3 regions of the Pseudomonas sp. AC255 genome follow, and region 1 is predicted to be linked to each of the others. Evidence: predicted binding sites of a transcription regulator. Region 1 holds the regulator's gene; each other region holds the start of a gene.
The links. The regulator sigma-54, encoded in region 1, starts transcription at its own class of promoters, with help from an activator protein. The targets are predictions, from matches to a motif close to ANTGGCATNNANNTTGCTNT.
Positions count from the first base shown of each region.

Region 2: ACZZ0K_RS16485 (flagellar basal body rod protein FlgF) is a predicted target of sigma-54. The motif match lies at 5,183-5,202, and genes of this name have one in related genera.
Region 3: glnA (type I glutamate--ammonia ligase) is a predicted target of sigma-54. The motif match lies at 4,869-4,888, and genes of this name have one in related genera.

Region 1 is NZ_OZ409841.1:4,313,961-4,321,974, reverse strand. It holds gene pmbA (metalloprotease PmbA) at 1-381, shown strand, start outside; partial or broken gene ACZZ0K_RS19675 (FagA protein) at 633-713, shown strand; gene ACZZ0K_RS19670 (hypothetical protein) at 851-1,291, shown strand; gene ACZZ0K_RS19665 (superoxide dismutase) at 1,293-1,904, shown strand; gene ACZZ0K_RS19660 (ZIP family metal transporter) at 1,934-2,827, shown strand; gene ACZZ0K_RS19655 (HPr family phosphocarrier protein) at 2,862-3,137, opposite strand; gene rapZ (RNase adapter RapZ) at 3,153-4,010, opposite strand; partial or broken gene ptsN (PTS IIA-like nitrogen regulatory protein PtsN) at 4,013-4,476, opposite strand; gene hpf (ribosome hibernation-promoting factor, HPF/YfiA family) at 4,488-4,796, opposite strand; gene ACZZ0K_RS19635 (RNA polymerase factor sigma-54) at 4,870-6,360, opposite strand; gene lptB (LPS export ABC transporter ATP-binding protein) at 6,527-7,252, opposite strand; gene lptA (lipopolysaccharide transport periplasmic protein LptA) at 7,252-7,797, opposite strand; gene lptC (LPS export ABC transporter periplasmic protein LptC) at 7,784-8,014, opposite strand, start outside.
Region 2 is NZ_OZ409841.1:3,618,224-3,626,237, reverse strand. It holds gene ACZZ0K_RS16515 (hypothetical protein) at 1-34, opposite strand, end outside; gene ACZZ0K_RS16510 (hypothetical protein) at 105-236, opposite strand; gene ACZZ0K_RS16505 (amino acid aminotransferase) at 501-1,694, opposite strand; gene ACZZ0K_RS16500 (4a-hydroxytetrahydrobiopterin dehydratase) at 1,694-2,050, opposite strand; gene phhA (phenylalanine 4-monooxygenase) at 2,165-2,956, opposite strand; gene ACZZ0K_RS16490 (sigma-54-dependent phenylalanine hydroxylase transcriptional regulator PhhR) at 3,350-4,912, shown strand; gene ACZZ0K_RS16485 (flagellar basal body rod protein FlgF) at 5,257-5,997, shown strand; gene flgG (flagellar basal-body rod protein FlgG) at 6,043-6,828, shown strand; gene flgH (flagellar basal body L-ring protein FlgH) at 6,880-7,575, shown strand; gene ACZZ0K_RS16470 (flagellar basal body P-ring protein FlgI) at 7,603-8,014, shown strand, end outside.
Region 3 is NZ_OZ409841.1:4,935,500-4,943,513, reverse strand. It holds gene ntrC (nitrogen regulation protein NR(I)) at 1-588, opposite strand, end outside; gene glnL (nitrogen regulation protein NR(II)) at 585-1,670, opposite strand; partial or broken gene ACZZ0K_RS22255 (DUF4124 domain-containing protein) at 1,901-2,523, opposite strand; gene ACZZ0K_RS22250 (DUF4124 domain-containing protein) at 2,520-3,032, opposite strand; gene glnA (type I glutamate--ammonia ligase) at 3,369-4,775, opposite strand; gene thiI (tRNA uracil 4-sulfurtransferase ThiI) at 5,102-6,556, shown strand; gene typA (translational GTPase TypA) at 6,696-8,014, shown strand, end outside.

The DNA.
Region 1 (8,014 bases):
GTCTCCTACATCCTCGGCACCTATTCCGGACGGAAACTGGGCATGCCGAGCACCGCCAACGCGGGCGGGGTGCACAACCTGTTCGTCACCCATGGCGACGAGGATCAGGCAGCACTGCTCAAGCGCATGGGCCGGGGATTGCTGGTCACCGAGTTGATGGGCCATGGCCTGAACATGGTCACCGGTGACTATTCGCGCGGCGCTGCGGGCTTCTGGGTGGAAAACGGCGAGATCCAGTTCGCCGTGCAGGAAGTGACTATCGCCGGCAACATGCGTGACATGTTCAAGCAGATTGTCGCAGTGGGTAATGATCTGGAACTGCGCAGCAACATTCGCACCGGGTCTGTGTTGATCGAGCGGATGACTGTCGCCGGCAGCTAAGCCGCGAATCCGCCAACAAAAAAGGCGCGCCATCCGTTGTGGATGGCGCGCCTTTTTTATTCGCTTCGCACAAATCCCCTGTGGGAGCGAGCCTGCTCGCGAAAGCGGTGGATCAGTTGCAAATGTGCTGGCTGACACGGCGCATTCGCGAGCAGGCTCGCTCCCACAAATGAACAGCGCAAACTCGAACACTTGTTTTGGTTCTCATTATCATCTAATAATAAATCTCATTTCCGAACGAGTCACGGATCATGAGTTCTGCCTTGCACGAGCAGCCCTATCTCGAAAGCCGGCGCTGGATGAGTCGCCAGATCCGTTGCGCGCTAACGCCTGCAAGGAAGGCTGTGCGGTGATCGACGTCGCCCTGGAACACACCCGCCTGTCGCGCAGCCAGCTGAAAGAGTTGCTCAACCCCGAGAAACTCACCGCCGGCGGCGTGTAAACCCCGCAACCGCTTTGGAGGCTCATCATGGAGCACTGGAAACGCACGATCGAACGGGCCAATCGCTGCTTCATGCTGGGCGAACTGATCGACGCCCGCGAGGCTTACCTGCAAGCCCTGGCCCTGGCGCAGGTGTTGTTCGAACGCTGGGCGGATGCCGACGAAGCGGTGGCGGCCTGCGTCGTCTCACATCACAACCTGGCTGACCTGCATCTGCGCCTGAACCAACCGGAGGAGAGCGCCGAATATCTCTGTGCCATCCATCAACGTTTGTTGCAGACCATGCAGGACGAGCGCTTGCGTCCGGCCCTGCGTGAGGCGGCGCTGCGCCAGAGCAGCAAGACCTACGTCGAACTGTTGAATTTCATCAGCGAGCACGGCGAATACCCACGCACCCAGCGCCTGCTGCATCCGGACACCGGCAATGCCCGCCGCGCCTCAACTTCTCATCAGTATGGAGTCCATTGAAATGGCTTTTACCTTGCCTGCCTTGCCTTACGCCTACGATGCCCTCGAGCCGCACATCGATGCGCAGACCATGGAAATCCATTACACCAAGCATCACCAGACCTACATCAACAACCTCAACGCCGCCGTGGAAGGCACCGAGTTCGCCGAGTGGCCGGTGGAAAAACTCGTCGCCAGCGTGCAGCAACTGCCGGAAAAACTTCGCGCGGCGGTGATCAATCAGGGCGGCGGCCACGCCAACCATTCGCTGTTCTGGGAAGTGATGGTGCCCAACGGTGGCGGCAAGCCCAGCGGCGCGCTGGCCAAGGCCATCGACGAGCAACTGGGCGGACTCGACAGTTTCAAGGAAGCGTTCACCAAAGCCGCGCTGACCCGTTTTGGCAGCGGCTGGGCGTGGCTGAGCGTGACACCGGAGAAAAAACTGGTCGTGGAAAGCAGCGGCAACCAGGACAGCCCGTTGATGAACGGCAACACCCCGATCCTTGGCCTCGATGTCTGGGAGCACGCTTACTACCTGCGTTACCAGAACCGTCGCCCGGAATACATCAACGCGTTCTACAACGTGATCAACTGGCCGGAAGTTGCTGCGCGCTATCAGGCCGCACTGGTTTAAGCCTTCAATAAAAACAATCAGGGCTGACTATGGGCACGGAAACACTGGCGATTGGCAGTGGGCGCATGTTTCGTTACGCGGTGGGTTCGCTTTTGCTGTTGGCGGGTATGACTTTACTGGTCGCCCACGCTTTGCAATGGCTGAATCTGGAACCGAGGCTGTTACGTGCCTTGCAGGGCGGTGCCATCTGCGCCTTGGGCACGGCGCTTGGCGCGGTGCCGGTGCTGGTGATCCGGCGCATGCCGCAGGCACTCAGCGACACCTTGCTGGGATTTGGTGCCGGGGTGATGCTGGCGGCGACGGCGTTTTCGTTGATCGTGCCGGGCATAGCTGCAGCTGAGAGCCTTGGCCTGACGCCGTGGGCCGCCAGTGGCCTGATCTGCTTCGGCATCCTGCTCGGTGCGTTCGGTCTGTATCTGGTGGATCGGCGCATTTGCGGTGCCTCGCCGGAAATGCTCGTCGGCACGCTGGAGCATCCGGTGATTCCACCGCGAATCTGGCTGTTCGTGTTCGCCATCATCGCGCACAACATTCCGGAAGGCATGGCGGTTGGCGTATCTGCCGGAGGCGGGATGGCGGACGCCGACAGTCTGGCGATGGGCATTGCGTTGCAGGATGTGCCGGAAGGACTGGTGATTGCTCTGGTGCTGGCCGGGGCGGGAATGTCGCGGGTCAGGGCGTTTCTGATCGGCGCGGCGTCGGGGCTGGTCGAACCGATATTTGCGCTGCTGTGTGCGTGGCTCGTGAGTCTGGCTCAGGTGCTGTTGCCGTTGGGGCTGGCACTGGCGGCGGGGGCGATGTTGCTGGTGGTGACCCACGAAGTGATCCCGGAATCGCGCCGTCATGGGCATGACAAGCTGGCCAGTCTGGGCCTTCTGATCGGGTTTTGTCTGATGATGGTGATGGATACGGCGTTGGGGTGAATGGAGGCGAGGAACAGTGTCCCCGCCTCGAGGATTATTCACCTTCGTCGAAATACCTTTCGATCAGATCGACCAATGCGTCCATGGCTTCCTGAGCCTGTTCGCCTTCGGTGCTCAAATGGATCTTGGTGCCTTTACCCGCCGCGAGCATCATCATTGCCATGATGCTCTTGCCGTCGACAGTCGTTTCAGGTGTGCGTCCCACTCGGATCGTGCAGTCTGGATACTGACCCGCCACGCCGACAAATTTGGCCGATGCCCGGGCATGCAGGCCCAGCTTATTGATGATTTCGATTTCACGAGCAGGCATCGCGGTGTAAATCCTTTAGGTGAGGTCGCGGTGGCGAACCTGGACGTTCTTCAGGGTTTTCTGCAGGGCCTGACCCAGTCGTTCGGTCAGGTAGACGGAGCGGTGATGCCCGCCGGTGCAGCCAATGGCAATGGTGACGTAGGCGCGGTTGCTGGCGGCGAAGCGTGGCAGCCACTTGTTCAGGTAGGCGTAGATGTCCTGATACATTTCTTCGACATCCGGCTGCTGCGCCAGGTACTCGGCCACCGGTGCATCAAGGCCCGACTGAGCGCGCAGCTCCGGTTTCCAGTACGGATTGGGCAGGCAGCGCACGTCGAACACCAGGTCGGCGTCGACCGGCATGCCGCGCTTGAAGCCGAACGACTCGACCAGAAACGCCGTACCGGGCTCCGGTTGATTCAACAGGCGCAACTTGATGGTGTCGCGCAGTTGATACAGATTCAGACTGGTGGTGTTGATCTTCAGGTCGGCCAGATCGGCGATCGGACCGAGCAGGGCGGTTTCGTCGTGAATCGCCTCGGCCAGTGAGCGATTGGCGTTGCTCAGCGGGTGACGACGACGGGTCTCGGAAAAACGCTTGAGCAGGGTTTCTTCATCGGCGTCCAGGTACAGCACATCGCACTTGATATGCTTGGCACGCACGTCTTCGAGCAACTCAGGGAAACGTGACAGATGGCTGGGCAGGTTGCGCGCATCGATCGACACGGCGACCAGCGGCTGCGCCAGTTCCGTGTGAATCAGCGCCCGCTCGGCCAGTTCCGGCAGCAAACCGGCCGGCAGATTGTCGATGCAGTAGTAGCCGTTGTCCTCAAGGACATTCAGGGCGGTACTTTTACCCGAGCCCGAACGGCCACTGACAATGATCAAACGCATGATTAGTGCCCGTTCTGCTCGTCCAGTACGACCTGGTACAAGGCTTCATTGCTCGGAGCGCTGCGTAGCTTGTCGCGCACTTCCTTGCGGTCGAGCATGCTGGCGATCTGGCGCAACAACTCCAGATGCGCGTCGGTTGCGGCTTCCGGGACCAGCAATACGAACAACAGGTCCACCGGAGCGCCGTCGATGGCGTCGAAATCGATCGGGGCTTCGAGGTGCAGCAGGGCGCTCACTGGCCCCGCGCAGCCCTTGAGGCGGCAGTGGGGAATGGCGATGCCGTTGCCAAAACCGGTGGAGCCGAGTTTTTCACGGGCGATCAGCGCCTCGAAGACATCCTGCATCGCCAGATCCGGCACTTCGCGGTGGATCAGGTTGGCAATCTGTTCGAGGGCTTTTTCTTGCTGCCGCCCGGCGCGTTCACTTGGGAACGGCCGGGGGTCAGGATGGTTTCAAGTCGGATCATGGATAGGGGTGTTAACGACCGGTCGCGCCCTGGAGGAGGCTCTGGGTCTTTTCCTTATGCTTTTTGAGTTGGCGATCCAGCTTGTCGGTAAGTGAGTCGATCGCAGCGTACATGTCGGTATCTTCTGCGTTTGCGACCACTTCACTGCCGGGAATATGCAAGGTGGCTTCGATCTTCTGTTTCAGCTTTTCGACGCACATCGTGACCTGCACGTTGGTGATCTTGTCGAAATGTCGCTCCAGTCGCTGGAGTTTTTCCTCGATGTAGGAACGCAGAGGTTGGGTCACTTCCAGTTGGTGTCCACTGATGTTGACTTGCATACAGCTTCTCCTTCGTTGCCAGTGCATAAAGCGGCAGGCCGAAAAGCCTGCCACTGGAACGCTGTAACGTGGCTTACATCAACCGCTTGCGTTCGCTCGAAGGCGCGATTCCGAGGGATTCGCGGTACTTGGCGACGGTGCGGCGAGCCACCTGAATGCCTTGTGCCTCCAGTAAACCAGCGATCTTGCTGTCACTCAACGGCTTTTTCTGATTTTCCGCAGCGACCAGTTTCTTGATGATCGCGCGGATCGCCGTGGACGAGCATTCGCCGCCTTCGGAGGTGCTGACGTGGCTGGAGAAAAAGTATTTCAGCTCATAAATACCGCGCGGGGTATGCATGAATTTTTGTGTGGTCACCCGGGAAATCGTCGATTCGTGCATGCCGACCGCTTCGGCGATGTCATGCAATACCAACGGCTTCATTGCTTCGTCGCCGTACTCGAGGAAGCCGCGCTGATGTTCGACGATCTGCGTGGCCACTTTCATCAGGGTTTCGTTGCGGCTCTGCAGGCTCTTGATGAACCAGCGGGCCTCCTGCAACTGGTTGCGCATGAAAGTGTTGTCGGCGCTGGTGTCGGCACGCTTCACAAAACCGGCGTACTGGGCGTTGACGCGCAGGCGAGGCACCGATTCCTGGTTCAGCTCGACCAGCCAGCGCTCGTTGTCCTTGCGCACGATCACGTCGGGAATGACGTATTCGGCTTCGGTCGACTCGATCTGTGAACCGGGACGCGGATTGAGGCTTTGCACCAGTTCGATGACCTGGCGCAGCTCGTCTTCCTTGAGCTTCATGCGCCGCATCAACTGGCTGTAATCGCGGCTGCCGAGCAGGTCGATGTAATCGGCGACCAGACGCTTGGCCTCGGTCAGCCACGGCGTCTTCGCGGGCAGCTGGCGCAGTTGCAGCAGCAGGCATTCGCTGAGGTTGCGGGCGCCGATACCGGCGGGCTCGAATTGCTGGATGCGATGCAGGACGGCTTCGATTTCGTCGAGCTCGATGTCTAGTTCCGGGTCGAACGCTTCAAGAATCTCTTCGAGTGTTTCGTCCAGATAGCCCTGATTGTTGATGCAGTCGATCAGAGTCACGGCGATCAGGCGATCGGTGTCGGACATCGGTGCCAGGTTCAGTTGCCAGAGCAGATGGCTTTGCAGGCTCTCTCCGGCGGACGTGCGGGTGGTGAAATCCCACTCATCGTCATCGCTGCTCGGCAGGCTGCTGGCGCTGGTCTGGTAGACGTCTTCCCAGGCGGTATCCACTGGCAGTTCGTTGGGGATGCGCTCGTTCCAATCGCCATCCTCGAGGTTATCCACCGTCGGGGCGGTTTCCTGGTAGGAGGGTTCCTGGATCTCGGCGGGCTTCTGTTCGGCGTTGTCGGCCAGCGGATCGGCGTTGTCGAAGTCGTCGCCTTCTTCCTGGCGCTCGAGCATCGGATTGGATTCCAGAGCCTCCTGGATCTCCTGTTGCAGGTCCAGGGTCGACAATTGGAGCAGGCGGATGGCCTGTTGCAGCTGCGGTGTCATCGTCAGCTGCTGGCCCATTCTCAAGACTAGCGATGGTTTCATGGCAGGGGCTTAACACCTTATTCGCCGGCGCTTTGCGCCATCCACTACAGGGCGCCGAAGCGCCAAACTTAAGCAAATTATATGCCTGAAACTGAAGTGTTTGCCTAGAGCGCTGTAACAATTAAAGCGGATAAATGCGCCTTGAATCGATACAGCGCTGTCGCGCTTACAGGCGGAACTCGTGACCCAGATAAACTTCCTTGACCAGATCGTTGGCCAGGATGGTCTCGGCATCGCCTTCAGCGATCAGTTGACCGTCGTTGACGATGTAAGCGGTTTCGCAGATATCCAGCGTCTCACGCACGTTGTGGTCGGTGATCAGCACGCCGATGCCCTTGGCCTTGAGGTGATGGATGATCTGCTTGATGTCGCCGACCGAGATCGGGTCGACACCGGCGAACGGTTCGTCGAGCAGGATGAACTTGGGTGCAGTGGCCAGGGCGCGAGCGATTTCCACCCGGCGACGCTCACCGCCGGACAGGCTCATGCCGAGGTTGTCGCGGATGTGGCTGATGTGGAATTCCTGCAGCAGGCTTTCCAGCTCCTTGCGACGACCGGCCTTGTCCAGCTCCGGGCGGGTCTCGAGGATCGCCATGATGTTGTCGGCGACCGACAGTTTACGGAAGATCGACGCTTCTTGCGGCAGATAGCCGATACCGGCCTTGGCGCGGCCGTGCATCGGCTGGTGGCTGACGTCCAGATCATCGATCAGCACACGGCCCTGATCTGCCTGCACCAGGCCAACGATCATGTAGAAGCACGTAGTCTTGCCGGCGCCGTTCGGACCGAGCAAGCCGACGATCTGCCCGCTGTCGATCGACAGGCTGACGTCACGCACGACCTGGCGGCTTTTATAGGCCTTGGCCAGGTGCTGAGCTTTCAGAGTTGCCATTACTGGGATTTCTCTTCGGTTTTCTTCTTCGGCTGGATCACCATGTCGATGCGCGGACGCGATTCGGTGACCTTGCTGCCCGTGGCGCGACCGGCGCTGGCCAGCTTCTTCACGGTGTCGTAGACGATTTTTTCGCCCTGGGTGACGTTGTTATCCTTGTCGATAACCTTGGCCTTGTCGATCAGCACCACCCGGTTCTGCTGGGCGTGGTATTGAATCGTCACGCCGTAGCCCTTGACCGGGTTGGCGTCGCCCTGGGTCTGCAACTGCTCGAAGTAAGCCAGGTTGCCTACCGAGGTCACCACGTCGATGTCGCCATTGGGCGCGCGCGTCATGGTCACGGTGTTGCCTTTAACGATCATCGAGCCTTGGGTAATGATCACGTCACCTTTATAGGTGGCGATGCCATTCTTGTCGTCCAGTTGGGCGTCGTCGGCCTGAATGCGGATAGGCTGCTGCTGATCGTTCGGCAGGGACCAGGCGCTCGCGCTTCCCAGTGCTGCGCCCAGACTGAGCAAAATAGGGAGGGTTTTAACGAGCCTCATACTGTCCTCTTACGTTCGATTGCAGGTGTATCCTGCTGTCCTTCAGGTACGCTTTCATTCCGACGCCAGTCGATACGCCGCCAGCGCCCTCGATTCTAACGGGTTGCGCGGTCTGCGCATATTCTTGCTGCGGGAACACGGTCATGCGGGTGCTGGTGATCAGGGTGCCGCGCTGTTTCTCATCGGTGCGCTGTACGCGTACCGAATCGATCAATTC
Region 2 (8,014 bases), 700 kb from region 1:
CGGCAGCTTGGCTTTCGGAGAATTCGTCGGTCATGGCGGGCTCGGGTTTCAGGCAGTGTGGAAAGCGCATGTTAGCGCTTTCCACACGGTCTGTACGGCGGGTCTTACTCTTCGCTGTCGGCTTTGCGGCTGTCAGCGGCTTCTTGCGGCTCGGGCTTTTCAGCGCCGGCGTGTTGCGGGGTCGTCTGCTCAGGTACGTGCAGGCTTGGGAAGGGGAGATTGGGAATCTCGTGCATGGGTGCGCTCCTCGCTAAGTCTGTTGATAGATCAGGTGCTCCGCGCTTTACAAAGCCTGCGCAGGATACAGCAGGAAAAATGACAATCAGACTTTTAATTCAAATTAATGCGACAGATGGCCGCAGGGGAGGCAAGCGCTGGGTCTGCTGATCGTTCCCACGCTCTGCGTGGGAATGCCTCAATGGACGCTCTGCGTCCGCTGTTGGGACGCGGAGCGTCCCGGGCTGCATTCCCACGCGGAGCGTGGGAACGAGCATAGTGGGCTATTTACAGGCGTCGGCGATGGCGTCGGCGAGCGATGCGAGGCGGGTGGCGTCGATGCCGGCGACGTTCGCGCGGCCGGAGCTGACCATGTACACGCTGTGCCGCTCGCGCAGGGTTTTCACCTGTTCCGGCGACAGGCCGGTGTAGGAGAACATCCCGCGTTGCACACCGATGTGCGCGAAGCGCTCGCGCAAACCGTGGGGTTCCAGCGCTTCGACCAGACCGCTGCGCAGCTGGGCGATCCGCAGACGCATCGCTTCCACTTCATCGGCCCAGCGCGCTTTCAGCTCTGGATCGGCGAGGATGGTCGCGACCACCGCCGCGCCGTGATCCGGCGGCGTCGACCACAGATTGCGGGCGATGTTGGCCAGTTGGCTGCGGATGTCGATGAGCTTGTCGGCGCTGGTCGCGCAGACGATCAGTGCCCCGGTACGGTCGCGATACAGGCCGAAGTTCTTCGAGCAGGAACTGGTGATCAACAGCTCCGGCAGCTGTGCCGCGAACAATCGGGTCGACCAGGCGTCCTGCTCCAGGCCATCGCCAAAACCCTGATAAGCAAAGTCGATCAGCGGCAGCAGATCGCGGCTGCGCACCACTTCAAGCACGCGCTTCCAGTCGTCATGGCTCAGATCGAAACCGGTCGGGTTGTGGCAGCACGCATGCAGCAGCACCACGTCGCCCTTCGGCACTTCCCTGAGCACGGCGAGCATCGCTTCGACGTCGAGGCGATTGTCACTGCCCACATAAGGGTAGTGGCTGACCTTGACCTTGGCGGCGGCGAAAATGGTTTCGTGGATCGGCCAGGTCGGGTTGCTCAACCACACGCCTTTGCCCGGCAGGCATTGGGCGATGAAGTCGGCAGCCAGACGCAGGGCGCCGGTGCCGCCCGGGGTCTGGGTGGCGCCGGCGCGTTGTTCGGTGATCAGTTGTGAGTCGGCGCCGAGCACCAGTTCATTGATGACCTTGCCGAACAACGGGTTGCCGTGACCACCGATGTAAGTCTTGGTGTCCTGACTTTCGACCAGTCGCGCTTCGGCGATTTTCACCGCTTCGGGAATCGGCGTCAGGCCCTGGGCATCCTTGTAGACGCCAACGCCAAGGTCGAACTTGCGCGGATTGGCATCCTGCGCATAGGCCTCCATCAAACCGAGAATCGGGTCGCCGGGGACCCGGCCGATGGCGTCGAAGTGCATCACTTGCGTCCTTCTGCGGTCTTCGCTACTTCGTCAGTGCGCGCAGCCATGATGAAGTCGTTGCGGTGCAGGCCTTTGATCGAATGGCTCCACCAGGTCACGGTGACTTTGCCCCACTCGGTCAGCAGGCCCGGGTGGTGACCTTCGGCCTCGGAGATCTCGCCCACGGCGTTGGTGAACGCCAGCGCGTGTTTGAAGTTCTTGAACAGGAAAACTTTTTCCAGCTGCATGATGCCGTCGCGTACTTCGATGTTCCAGTCAGGGATCTGCTTGATCAGGATCGGCAGTTCTTCGTCGCTGACTTGTGGCGCATCGGCGCGGCAGGCTTCGCAGTGGGCTTGGTTCAAAGTCGACATGGTGTATTCCTGAAAACGAGTGTGTTTTTATTAAAGCGCGTGTGCCGTCAATGCCGTCACGCTAAAGCAAAGTGGCGGCGACGGACAGACGCAATTGTCAGCAAAAGTCGCGGTTCAGGCGGCTTTGGGTTTCGGCGGAAATTTCGGCGCGTGCAAGCCCAGCTGCATGCCCTGGCGAACCATGGCCATGATGTCTTCATGGGCCACATCGAACAGGCGCTTGAGATTGGGCAGGACGAAGTACAGCGGTTGCAGGATGTCGATGCGATACGGCGTGCGCATGGCTTCCAGCGGATCGAAGAGCTGATGCTCGGGCTCGTCCGACAGGCAGTAAACGGTTTCTTTCGGCGAAGACAGAATCCCGCCGCCGTAGATGCGCTTGCCGTGCGGGGTGTCGACCAGACCGAATTCGATGGTCATCCAGTACAACCGGGCCAGATACACGCGCTCTTCCTTGGTCGCCTGCAGGCCGAGCTTGCCGTAGGTGTGGGTGAATTCAGCGAAGTAGGGGTTGGTCAGTAGCGGGCAGTGGCCGAAGATCTCGTGAAAGATGTCGGGCTCTTGCAGATAGTCGAGTTCTTCGCGGGTACGTATGAAGGTGGCGACGGGGAATTGCTTGCTGGCAAGCAACTCGAAAAACGTCTGAAAGGGAATCAGCGCCGGCACCCGGGCAACCTGCCAGCCGGTGGTCTCGCCGAGGACTTTGTTGATCTCGGCCAGTTGCGGAATGCGGTCGTGGGGCAGACCGAGTTTTTCGATACCGTCCAGATATTCCTGGCACGCACGACCTTCAATCACCTTCAACTGGCGAGTGATCAGCGTGTTCCACACCGCATGTTCTTCGGCGGGGTAGTCGATAAAACCTTGCGCATCGGGCTCGCGAGCCACGTATTGCGTCTGCTTCATGCTGCTCTCCTGCTAGGAAATTCGTTTTTGTTATGTCCAGCGATGGCTAAAGGAATACCCGAGAGTGACAGGGCGTGCAGCATGTTGACCGGTGTGTGCGTAGGAAAATTCTGCGTATTTCGTAAAGTTATCGTTACGCTTTGTCGGGTAATGCGCAATTACGGTGATTGGCGGGTTTGAAAAGGGTCGGGGCTGTCACATAATCTTGACAACTATCTGCATGCCTCGACAGAAACATCTGCCCCGGGCGCGCCACAGAACCCTGTGGGAGCGAGCCTGCTCGCGAAAGCGGTCTGTCTGACACATCGATACTGGATGTGCTGGCGCCTTCGCGAGCAGGCTCGCTGCCACAGAGAAATGTGTTTACCTCTCAAACCTGTCGGGCCTTTTTCTATGCGCATCAAAGTCCACTGCCAGAATCGCATCGGCATCCTGCGTGACATCCTCAATCTGCTGGTAGCGTACGGGATCAACGTCGCACGCGGCGAGGTGGGTGGTGAGCATGGCAATGCGATCTACCTGCACTGCCCGAATCTGATCAACATCCAGTTCCAGGCGTTGCGGCCGAAGTTCGAGGCAATCGGCGGGGTGTTCGGGGTCAAGCGCGTCGGGCTGATGCCCAGCGAGCGCCGGCACATGGAACTGAATGCGTTGCTCGGCGCGCTGGAATTTCCGGTGCTGTCGATCGACATGGGCGGTTCGATCGTTGCGGCCAATCGCGCGGCGGCGCAGTTGCTCGGGGTGCGTGTCGATGAAGTGCCGGGGATTCCGCTGTCGCGCTACGCCGAGGATTTCGATTTGCCGGAATTGGTGCGCGCCAACAAATCGCGAATCAACGGCATGCGGGTCAAGGTCAAGGGCGACATCTTTCTCGCTGACATCGCGCCGCTGCAATCGGAACACGACGACAGCGAGGCCATGGCCGGCGCCGTATTGACTCTGCATCGCGCCGACCGTGTCGGCGAGCGAATCTACAATGTGCGCAAGCAGGAACTGCGCGGGTTCGACAGCATCTTTCAAAGCTCGAAAGTCATGGCCGCTGTGGTCCGCGAAGCGCGGCGCATGGCGCCGCTGGATGCGCCGCTATTAATAGAAGGCGAAACCGGCACTGGCAAGGAATTGCTGGCGCGCGCCTGCCACCTCGCCAGCCCGCGCGGACAGTCACCGTTGATGGCGCTCAACTGCGCCGGACTGCCGGAGTCGATGGCCGAGACCGAGTTGTTCGGCTACGGCCCCGGCGCCTTCGAAGGCGCTCGCGCTGAGGGCAAGCTTGGCCTGCTCGAATTGACCGCTGGCGGCACGCTGTTTCTCGATGGCGTCGGCGAGATGAGCCCGCGTTTGCAGGTCAAATTGCTGCGCTTTCTTCAGGACGGTTGCTTCCGTCGCGTCGGCAGTGATGAAGAGGTGTATCTGGACGTGCGGGTGATCTGCGCGACGCAGGTGGACTTGTCCGAATTGTGCGCGCGCGGTGAGTTTCGTCAGGATCTCTATCACCGCTTGAACGTGCTGTCGCTGCACATCCCGCCGCTGCGCGAGTGCCTCGACGGTCTGACGCCGCTGGTTGAACACTTTCTCGACCAGGCCAGTCGGCAGATCGGCTGTCCGCTGCCGAAACTGGCCCCGGCGGCGATGGATCGCCTCAGCCATTACCACTGGCCGGGCAATGTGCGGCAACTGGAGAACGTGCTGTTCCAGGCGGTTTCCCTGTGCGACGGCGGCACGGTCAAGGCCGAACATATTCGCCTGCCGGATTACGGCGTGCGTCAGCCGCTTGGCGATTTTTCCCTCGACGGCAGTCTGGACGAGATCGTCGGGCGCTTCGAGAAAGCGGTGCTGGAACGGCTGTATTCCGAGCATCCAAGCAGTCGGCAGTTGGGCAAGCGACTCGGTGTTTCGCACACCACCATTGCCAACAAGCTGCGTGAGTATGAGGTTGGCAAAACCTCCGAAAGCTAAATAGAGCCTTTGTGGCGAGGGGATTTATCCCCGATGGGCGGCGAAGCCGCCCCGCTTTTTCTTCCCAGCGACCTCATTTGCAGGCTTGGCGACTGCTGCGCAGCCGAACGGGGATAAATCCCCTCGCCACAGGATCTCCATCCCCCGCCGAACTCAGGATTGCCACTAACCGGCATGACACCGCCGGTTTTTCGTCTTCGACCCATTTCAGATTCCCCCTCCGATCCCCTCAAGTCCCATGTTTACCGGGCCTTCCCCCGCCAATAAAAAGTTGGTCTGCAAATTGCTTATGGCTGAGCAGTACAGCGGTGGGCGGCAAACGTCCGGCATGCAGAGGAAACACTGTGGACAAGTACCTTTATGTGGCAATGACCGGCGCCAGCCAGAACGCACTGGCCCAGCGGGCGCATGCCAACAACCTGGCGAACATTTCCACCAACGGCTTTCAGCGCGACCTCGAGCAGGCGCGTTCGATGCCGGTATTCGGTGACAGCTTTCCGGCGCGCGCGTTTGCCATGAGCGAACGTCCTGCCACCGACTTCACGCCGGGCTCGCTGGTGCAGACCGGTCGTGAACTCGACGTCGCGGTATCCGGCAACGGTTTCATCGCCGTGCAAAACCCCAGCGGTGGTGAAAGCTACGTGCGTACCGGCAGCCTCAACATCGATGCCCTCGGAGTACTGCGCGCCGGCAACGGCATGCCGGTGATCGGTAATGGCGGCCCGATCGCTGTGCCGCCCGAGCAGCAGGTCGAAGTCGGTGAAGACGGCACCATCAGCATTCGCGCAATGGGCGAAGGTCCGCGCGTCATGGCCGAAGTCGACCGGATCAAGCTGGTCAACCCGGACATCAAGAACATGAACAAAGGCCTCGACGGTTCGATTTACACCAAGGACGGCCAGCCGGCGCAAGCCGACGCCAACGTCAAACTGGTCTCGGGTTTCCTTGAGTCGAGCAACGTCAATGCCGTGGAAGAAATGACTTCGGTGCTGGCCCTGGCCAAGCAATTCGAGTTGCACGTCAAGATGATGAACACCGCCAAAGACGACGACCAGGCCATGGCTCGGGTCTTGCAGATCAGCTAATTATCAGAACGTCGCGCCGTAAAACAGGCGCACGAGGAGAATCGAATGCTTCCGGCTCTATGGGTTGCCAAAACCGGTCTGTCCGCCCAGGACACCAACCTGACCACCATTTCCAACAACCTGGCGAACGTTTCGACCACGGGTTTCAAACGTGACCGTGCCGAGTTCCAGGACTTGCTCTATCAGATCAAGCGTCAGCCAGGCGCTCAGTCGACCCAGGACAGCGAACTGCCGTCGGGTCTGCAAGTGGGTACCGGTGTGCGCATTGTGGGCACCCAGAAAAACTTCACCGCCGGCAGCCTGCAAACCACCGAGCAGCCGCTGGACATGGCCATCGACGGTCGCGGTTTCTTCCAGATCCTGCAGCCGGACGGCACCACGTCCTACACCCGTGACGGTACTTTCCACCTCGACTCCAATGGCCAGATCGTCAACGCCAGCGGTTTCGCGCTGGAACCGGCGATCATCATCCCGAACGATGCGCAGACCTTCACTGTCGGCCGTGACGGCACCGTGTCGATCACCATCGCCGGCAACCCGGCCTCGCAAGTGATCGGCAACCTGCAGACCGCCGACTTCATCAACCCGGCCGGTCTGCAAGCAGTGGGCAACAACCTGTTCCTGGAAACCGCTGCTTCCGGCGCGCCACAGATCGGCACCCCGGGCCTGAACGGTTTCGGTACCACGCTGCAGAACACCCTGGAAACCTCGAACGTCAGCACCGTTGAAGAGATGGTCAACATGATCACCACTCAACGCGCCTACGAGATGAACTCCAAGGTGATCTCCACCGCCGACCAGATGCTCTCGTTCGTAACGCAGAATCTGTAATCCAGTCTTTGGGGCGGCCTGAGGTCGCCAGCAACACCGTGAGGTAGGGTCATGAAGCGCTTTGTATCTGTTCTGGCATTGAGTGGGGTCGTCTCGCTCGCGGGCTGCGTCGCCCCGACGCCCAAGCCCAATGACCCTTACTACGCCCCGGTGTTGCCGCGCACACCGTTGCCGGCGGCTGCCAATAACGGCTCGATCTATCAGGCCGGCTTCGAGCAGAACCTGTACAGCGACCGCAAGGCGTTCCGGGTCGGTGACATCATCACCATCACCCTGAACGAGCGCACCCAGGCGAGCAAGAACGCCAACTCGCAGATGGACAAGAACAGCGATAACTCGATTGGTCTGACCTCGTTGTTCGGCTCCAGCCTGACCACCAACAACCCGATTGGTGGCGGTGACCTGAGCCTCAACGCCGGCTACAGCGCCGACCGTTCGACCAAGGGCGACGCCAAGTCCGGGCAGAGCAACAGCCTGACCGGTTCGATCACCGTGACCGTGGCCGACGTGCTGCCCAACGGCATCATCGCCGTGCGTGGCGAGAAGTGGCTGACGCTCAACACCGGTGACGAACTGGTGCGCATCGCCGGTATGGTCCGCGCCGATGACATCGCGACCGACAACACCGTGTCGTCGACCCGTGTCGCCGATGCGCGCATCACCTACTCGGGTACCGGCGCGTTTGCCGATACGAGTCAGCCAGGCTGGTTCGACCGTTTCTTCCTCAGCCCGCTGTTCCCTTTCTAGGTGGCGACTTTGAATTTCAAGAGCCTTATGGTGGCCGCGTTGTTGATGTCTGCGGCGTTCACCGCACACGCCGAGCGGCTGAAAGACATCGCCAGCATTTCCGGCGTGCGCTCCAACCAGTTGATCGGTTATGGCCTGGTGGTCGGGCTTAACGGCACCGGTGACCAGACGACGCAGACTCCGTTCACCCTGCAGACCTTCAACAACATGCTCTCGCAGTTCGGCATCAAGGTGCCGCCGGGATCGGGCAACGTGCAGTTGAAGAACGTCGCGGCGGTGTCGGTTAGCGCCGATCTGCCAGCGTTTGCCAAACCGGGTCAGCAGGTCGACATCACCGTGTCCTCGATCGGTAACTCCAAGAGCCTGCGTGGCGGCACCTTGCTGTTGACGCCGCTCAAGGGTATCGACGGCAACGTCTATGCGATCGCTCAGGGCAATC
Region 3 (8,014 bases), 620 kb from region 1:
CAGGGCAATGAACGGCGAGGCCGCGCGTGGGCTGTGGCGGTGCAGGGCGTGGGCCACCAGTTCTTTACCGGTACCGGATTCGCCGTTGATCAGCACGGTGATGTTGGAGTGGCTCAGGCGCCCGATGGCGCGAAACACTTCCTGCATCGCCGGCGCTTCGCCGATGATTTCCGGGGTGCGGGTCAGCGCCGGCACCACTTCCAGGCCCTGCTGTTCCTGGGCATGTTGATTGGCGCGTTTGACCAGCGATACCGCCTCATCGACGTCGAATGGCTTGGGCAGGTACTCGAAAGCACCGCCCTGATAGGAGGCGACAGCGCTGTCCAGATCGGAGTGAGCGGTCATGATGATGACCGGCAGCCGTGGGTGCTGTTCGCGAATCCGCGCCAGCAGATCCAGGCCACTGGCGCCCGGCATGCGGATATCGGAAATGATCACGTCCGGCTGCTGCCGGGCGAGACGACTCATCACGCCATCGGCGCTGTCGAAGCTCTGGGTGGTCATGCCTTCCTGCTGCAAGGCTTTTTCCAGGACCCAACGGATAGAACGGTCGTCATCGACGATCCACACGGTTTCACTACGGCTCATGTCGATGTGGCTCCTTGTTCCAGTGGCAGGAAGATCGAGAAGGTGGTGTGGCCTGGATGGCTCTCACACTCGATCAGGCCCTGGTGCTGACTGATGATGTTCTGGGTAATGGCCAGACCCAGCCCGGTACCATCCGGGCGGCCGCTGACCATGGGAAAGAAAATGGTTTCCTGCAGTTCCGCCGGAATGCCGGGACCGTTGTCGATGATCTCGATCTTGGTCACCAGACGATGGCGGATGTGGCCGATGGTGAACTGGCGCATGGCGCGGGTGCGCAGGCTGATGCGGCCCAGGCGCAGCTCGTTCTGGCTGCTGATGGCCTGCATCGCATTGCGCACGATGTTCAGCACCGCCTGAATCATTTGCTCGCGGTCGATCAGGACGTCGGGAATGCTCGGGTCGTAATCGCGCACCAGGGTGATGCAGCCCTGGCTTTCGGCTTCGACCAGATGGCAGACGCGTTCGAGCACTTCGTGGACGTTGCACATGGCCAGCGACGGCAGTTTGTTCGAGCCGAGCATGCGATCGACCAGATTGCGCAGGCGGTCGGCCTCTTCAATGATCACATTGGTGTAATCGCGCAGGCTTTCCTCCGGCAGCTCGCGGGCCAGCAATTGCGCTGCGCCACGGATGCCGCCAAGAGGGTTCTTGATCTCGTGGGCGAGGCCGCGCACCAGCATCTTGCTGGTTTCCTGCTTGGACAGCTGCGCCTCTTCCTTGGTGATGCGCAACAGGCGATCACGCGGGTGCACTTCAAGCAAAAGCAAAGTCTCGCCGTTGCTGAGGATTGGCGTGACCGCGTAATCCACGGTCAGCGTCTGGCCGGTGAGGGCGGTGAGCATCGCTTCACGCTTGGTGAAAGGGTGCGCCTGCTCGACCGCCTGGCGTAGGGAATTGAGCGCCTCGGGGGATTCGGTGAACAGCTCGCTGATGAACTGGCCGTGGCTGCGCTGACCGCTGACGGCCAACAGCATCTCCGCTGCCGGGTTCATGTACTCCAGGCGCAATTCGGCGTCGAGCAGGATGGTCGCCGTGGTCAGGTTGTCGAGCAGCAAACGGTGAATAGCGTCGCTTATGGTCATCTGGACCCCTTTTGGAGCAAGGCGTGCGCGAGAACAAAGCGCTGATGTCGGGAAAATGCAAAAACCAAACCAAGGCTCCGAAAAGAAGCGTTTAACCCCTGAAACAGGCGTTTGACGCGCGTTTGTATGGCACGAAGCCAGCTCAAACGGGAAGTTTCGAACCAAAATGGGTTGGGTTGTGGGCGAGATGCAGTTTAGTGCACCAATAGAGTGCGCGCGGCTGGCGGAGGTTAAAAGAAGCGCAGGAATGGATTTTTCGGCTCTTCAGGTTTGTCCTTGAGCGGGCATTCCGGGCGCACGCCATAGTCGTCGGCAACGCAGGGTTTGACCTGACGTTTCTGCGCCAGGGAAATGCGCAGCATGTGGAACGGCTGATTGGCGGTGCGTTCCACGGTACGCCCGGCGGCGTCGAGGATTTCGATCGAAAGGCTGTGGCTGCCGCGATCGATATTGCTCAGCGCAAATACCGGGCTGACGCCGGGCTCGCCAGTGGCCTTGCCATCCAGCAGCAGGCGATAACGATGGCCGCTTTGCAGGCCGGGCTCGCTGGTGACGCTGACGATCAGCTCGCCGGCGCTGCTGCGCAGAGTGGCATCGGGCTCCGGGATCAGAATGCGCAGCATGTCGTAGTGAAAGGGCGCTGGTTCGGCGGATTTTTCGCTGTGGTGATCGGTGCTGCGGTGTTGGCAGGGACAGCCATGCGATTGCTCGTCGCGATCGGCACTCGCTTGGCGTTGGCGCGTGGCTGGTCGGTATAGACGCGGTTGCCCTGCGCGTCGACATAGGTAAAGACCTCCGCCAAGGTGTACGTCGACATCAGCGCCAGAATGAGTGCCAGCCCCGCGCGGATCATGGCGTGTTTACCCGTTGCACGGTGAAGACCGCTGGCGGGCTCTGCTGAACGACGCTTTGGCCGTCGATCACTTGCACGGCCAGGCGATGCTCGCCGCGATCGATGTTGACCAGTTGCAGAACCGGCACGTTGCTCGGCTGGCCATAGGGCTGGTCGTCGAGTAGCAGCCTTAATTGATGCGGCGGTTGCAGACGCGGCTTGATCAGAACATTGACCGTGAAGGTGCCGTTGTTGGCGCGCAGCGCCTCGTCAGTGGGCAGGCCGGCGAGTTCGAGGATTTCATAGGCGTTGCGCGGTGGTTGCGGTTGTTCTGCGGTGGGTGCTTGCGGCGCACTCGGTGCTTGCGGCTCGACCCGATTGAGCGGCGGCAGCTCGACCGGTTGCGCCTGCACGCCGTCCGGCGGCTGATTGCTGTACGCCGTGTTGCCGTTGGCGTCGGTGTACTTGTAGATCTGCGCGGCGGCGGGCAGGGCGATCAGCAGCAGAATGTAGAGAAGCGTGCGACCCATGAAATCGACCGGGGTTGGAAACTGTGGGTAGCAGCATAGGACAGGTGGGGCGGTTGGCCAAAACCGTTAATAACTGGAATTGAAAAGACTGGTAGCCAAAACACGGATCGTTCCCATGCTCTGCGTGGGAATGCCTCCTGGGACGCTCCGCGTCCAGTGACGCAGAACGTCACGGGCTGCATCCCACGCGGAGCGTGGGAACGATCAAACGATCCATGACCCACCGCCTTCGCGAGCAGGCTCGCTCCCACATGGAAAATGCGTTGCGCCGGGCAATAAAAAAGGCCTCCCAAAGGAGGCCTCTTTTGTCACGCCGCTTTACGCAGCGCTACCGGATCAGCAGCTGTAGTACAGCTCATATTCCAGTGGGTGTACGAAGGTGCGAACCTTGATTTCTTCTTCCGATTTCAGCGCGATGTAAGCGTCGATGAAGTCGTCGGAGAACACGCCGCCCTTGGTCAGGAACGCGCGGCCCTTGTCCAGCTCTTCCAGGGCTTCTTTCAGGCTGCCGCAAACCTGTGGAATCTCTTTCGCCTCTTCAGGCGGCAGGTCGTACAGGTTTTTGTCGGCGGCATCGCCTGGGTGGATCTTGTTCTGGATACCGTCCAGACCGGCCATCAGCAGAGCTGCGAAAGCCAGGTACGGGTTGGCAGCCGGATCCGGGAAGCGTGCTTCGATACGGCGGGCTTTCGGGCTCGACACGTAAGGAATACGGATCGAAGCGGAACGGTTGCGCGCCGAGTAGGCCAGCATTACCGGAGCTTCGAAGCCTGGCACCAGACGCTTGTAGGAGTTGGTCGCCGGGTTGGTGAAGCCGTTCAGGGCCTTACCGTGCTTGATGATGCCGCCGATGAAGTACAGAGCGGTATCGGACAGGCCGGCATAGCCTTCACCTGCGAAGGTGTTCTTGCCGTCTTTCCAGATCGACATGTGTACGTGCATGCCCGAACCGTTGTCGCCGTACAGTGGCTTCGGCATGAAGGTCGCGGTGCGGCCGTAAGCGTCGGCAACGTTGTGCACAACGTATTTCAGGGTCTGAACTTCGTCAGCCTTCTTCACCAGGGTGTTGAACTTGACGCCGATTTCGTTCTGGCCGGCAGTTGCCACTTCGTGGTGGTGAACTTCAACCGACTGACCCATTTCTTCCAGTGCGTTGCACATGGCAGTACGGATTTCGTGGTCGTGGTCGAACGGTGGAACCGGGAAGTAGCCGCCTTTCACGCCTGGACGGTGACCCTTGTTGCCACCTTCGATGTCCTGGTCGGACATCCACGAACCTTGCTCGGAGTAGATCTTGAACATCGAGCCGGAGATGTCCGACTTGAATTTGACCGAGTCAAAGATGAAGAACTCAGGCTCCGGACCGGCGAATACGGTGTCACCGATACCGGTGGCTTTCAGGTGCTCTTCGGCGCGCTTGGCGATCGCACGTGGGTCGCGATCGTAGCCCTGCATGCTCGAAGGCTCGATGATGTCGCACACCAGAATCAGGGTTGGGTCTTCGGTGAACGGATCGAGCACGGCAGTTTCGTCGACCGGCATCAGGATCATGTCGGAGGCTTCGATGCCTTTCCAGCCGGAGATGGAGGAACCGTCGAACATCTTGCCGACTTCGAAGAAGTCGTCATCCAGCGCATCGCGAGCCGGCATGGTCACGTGGTGCTGAGTGCCTTTGGTGTCCGTGAAGCGCAGATCAATCCACTTGACGTCATGATCTTTGATGAGTTGAACCGACTTCGACATAGTGTCCTCCGGGTGAATTAGGGCGGGTAGTGGATGCCCTTAATAATGGTGATGCCGGCGCGAATACTCTGCCAAGGCAACCTGCCTCACAAGGGAGCAAATTGCATGCCAGTGCCCCAGCATGGGTTTTTTGCCCCAAATTCACGCTTATTAAGGCGTGCGAGGTTCTGAATCGACAAATCCCGCCCCTTAATGTTGCGTTTAAATTCAGAAATGACCTGTTTTGGTGCAAGCAAAACCTTCTGCACATTAACTGGTTAAACCTTGAGCAATTTCCGCTATAATCCGCGCCCCCTTTTTCGGCTGGCCGTTCGCGCGCTGTTTTCATGAAACTTATCGTAAAAGTCTTCCCCGAGATCACCATCAAAAGCCGACCTGTCCGGACGAAATTCATCCGCCAGTTGGCCAAGAACATCCGCACCGTGCTCCGTGACCTGGACCCGGCCGTGGTGGTGAACGGCGTGTGGGACAATCTCGAGCTGGAAACCCGCGTTACCGACCCCAAAGCCTTGAAAGAGATGGGCGAGCGCCTGACCTGCATGCCGGGTATCGCGCATTTTCTGCAGATCGACGAGTACCCGCTGGGCGACTTCGACGACATCACCGAAAAGTGCAAACAGCACTACGGCGATGCACTGGCCGGGAAGATTTTCTCGGTGCGCTGCAAGCGCGCAGGCAAGCATGCCTTCAGCTCGATGGACGTGGAAAAATACGTCGGCAGCAAGCTGCGTCGTGAGTGCGGTGCGGCCGGAATCGACCTTAAAGCACCGCAAATCGAAGTCCGTATCGAAGTTCGCGACAAACGGTTGTTCGTGATTCACAGCCAGCACAACGGCATCGGCGGCTACCCGCTCGGCGCGTTGGAGCAGACGCTGGTATTGATGTCCGGCGGCTTTGATTCGACCGTGGCGGCTTACCAGATCATGCGTCGCGGCCTGATGGCGCACTTCTGCTTCTTTAATCTCGGCGGGCGTGCCCACGAATTGGGCGTGATGGAAGTCGCGCACTTCATCTGGAAGAAGTACGGCAGCTCGCAACGCGTGCTATTTGTCAGTGTGCCGTTCGAGGAAGTGCTGGGCGAAATTCTCGGCAAAGTCGATAACAGTCATATGGGCGTGGTTTTGAAGCGTATGATGTTGCGCGCCTCGTCCGAGATCGCCGAACGCCTGCACATCGATGCACTGGTGACCGGTGAAGCGATCTCCCAGGTGTCGAGCCAGACGCTGCCGAACCTGTCGGTGATCGACTGCGTGACCGACAAGCTGGTGCTGCGGCCGCTGATCGTCGCGCACAAGCAGGACATCATCGACACCGCCAACGAGATCGGCACCGCCGATTTCGCCCGGCACATGCCGGAATACTGCGGCGTGATTTCGGTCAACCCCAAGACCGCCGCCAAGCGTGGCCGGGTTGAGCACGAAGAGAAAGAATTCGACATGGCGGTACTCGAGCGTGCGCTCGCCAACGCCAAACTGGTGCCGATCGATCGGGTAATCGACGAGTTGGGCCAGGATTTGCAGATTGAAGAAGTCAGCGAAGCGCTGGCCGGTCAGATCGTGATCGACATCCGCCACCCGGATGCCGCCGAGGATGACCCGCTGGAGCTCGCCGGCATAGAGGTACAGACGATGCCGTTCTATGCAGTGAACGCACGTTTCAAGGAACTGGACCCTACTCGCCAGTACCTGCTGTATTGCGACAAAGGCGTGATGAGTCGCCTGCATGCCCACCATTTGCTCAGTGAGGGGCATGCCAATGTGCGCGTTTATCGACCGAGCTAAGTGCCCGGGGCTGTTTGCCTGTGGCCTGCGTCACCGGCCCCCCGACACCGCCGTCAAGCTGTAACGGCCATGCCGGACACTACTGCTAATCGCTGCCATGACTTGTCAGCAAACCGAATCCTCTGATCGAGATACACAAGTGATCGAAAATCTACGCAACATCGCCATCATTGCCCACGTTGACCACGGTAAAACCACCCTGGTAGACAAACTCCTGCGTCAATCCGGCACCCTGGAGCGCAACGAGCTCAACGACGAGCGCGTGATGGACTCCAACGACCAGGAAAAAGAGCGCGGTATTACCATTCTGGCGAAGAACACCGCCATCAACTGGAACGGCTACCACATCAACATCGTGGATACCCCGGGCCACGCCGACTTCGGCGGCGAAGTTGAACGCGTAATGTCGATGGTCGACTCCGTTCTGCTGCTGGTTGACGCTCAAGACGGCCCTATGCCGCAAACCCGTTTCGTGACCAAGAAGGCTTTCGAAGCCGGCCTGCGTCCAATCGTGGTCATCAACAAGGTTGACCGTCCAGGCGCGCGTCCGGACTGGGTTCTGGACCAGATCTTCGACCTGTTCGACAACCTCGGTGCGACCGAAGAACAACTGGACTTCCAGGTTGTTTACGCTTCGGCCCTGAACGGTATTGCCGGTCTGGACCACACCGCCATGGCGGAAGACATGACTCCGCTGTACCAGGCAGTAGTCGACCACGTTCCGCCTCCGGCCGTTGACCGTGACGGCCCGTTCCAGATGCAGATCTCCGCTCTGGACTACAACAGCTTCCTGGGTGTTATCGGTGTTGGCCGTATCGCTCGTGGTCGCGTCAAGCCGAACACCCCGGTTGTCGCTATCAGCGCCGACGGCAAGCGTCGCAACGGTCGTATCCTGAAGCTGATGGGTCACCACGGTCTGCACCGCATCGACGTTGACGAAGCAGCAGCTGGCGACATCGTCTGCATCAGCGGCTTCGACGAGCTGTTCATCTCGGACACTCTGTGCGATATCAACACCGTCGAGGCGATGAAGCCGCTGACCGTTGACGAGCCAACCGTTTCCATGACCTTCCAGGTAAACGACTCGCCATTCTGCGGTAAAGAAGGCAAGTTCGTGACCTCCCGTAACATCAAGGATCGTCTGGACAAAGAGCTGCTGTACAACGTTGCACTGCGCGTTGAAGAAGGCGACTCGGCTGACAAGTTCAAGGTTTCCGGCCGTGGTGAGCTGCACCTCTCGGTACTGATCGAAACCATGCGTCGCGAAGGCTTCGAGCTGGCCCTGGGCCGTCCTGAAGTGATCATCCGTGAAGTCGACGGCGTGAAGCAGGAACCGTTCGAAAACGTCACCATCGACATCCCTGAAGAATCCCAGGGCAAGGTCATGGAAGAGATGGGTCTGCGTAAGGGCGACCTGAGCAACATGGTGCCGGATGGCAAGGGCCGTGTTCGTCTGGA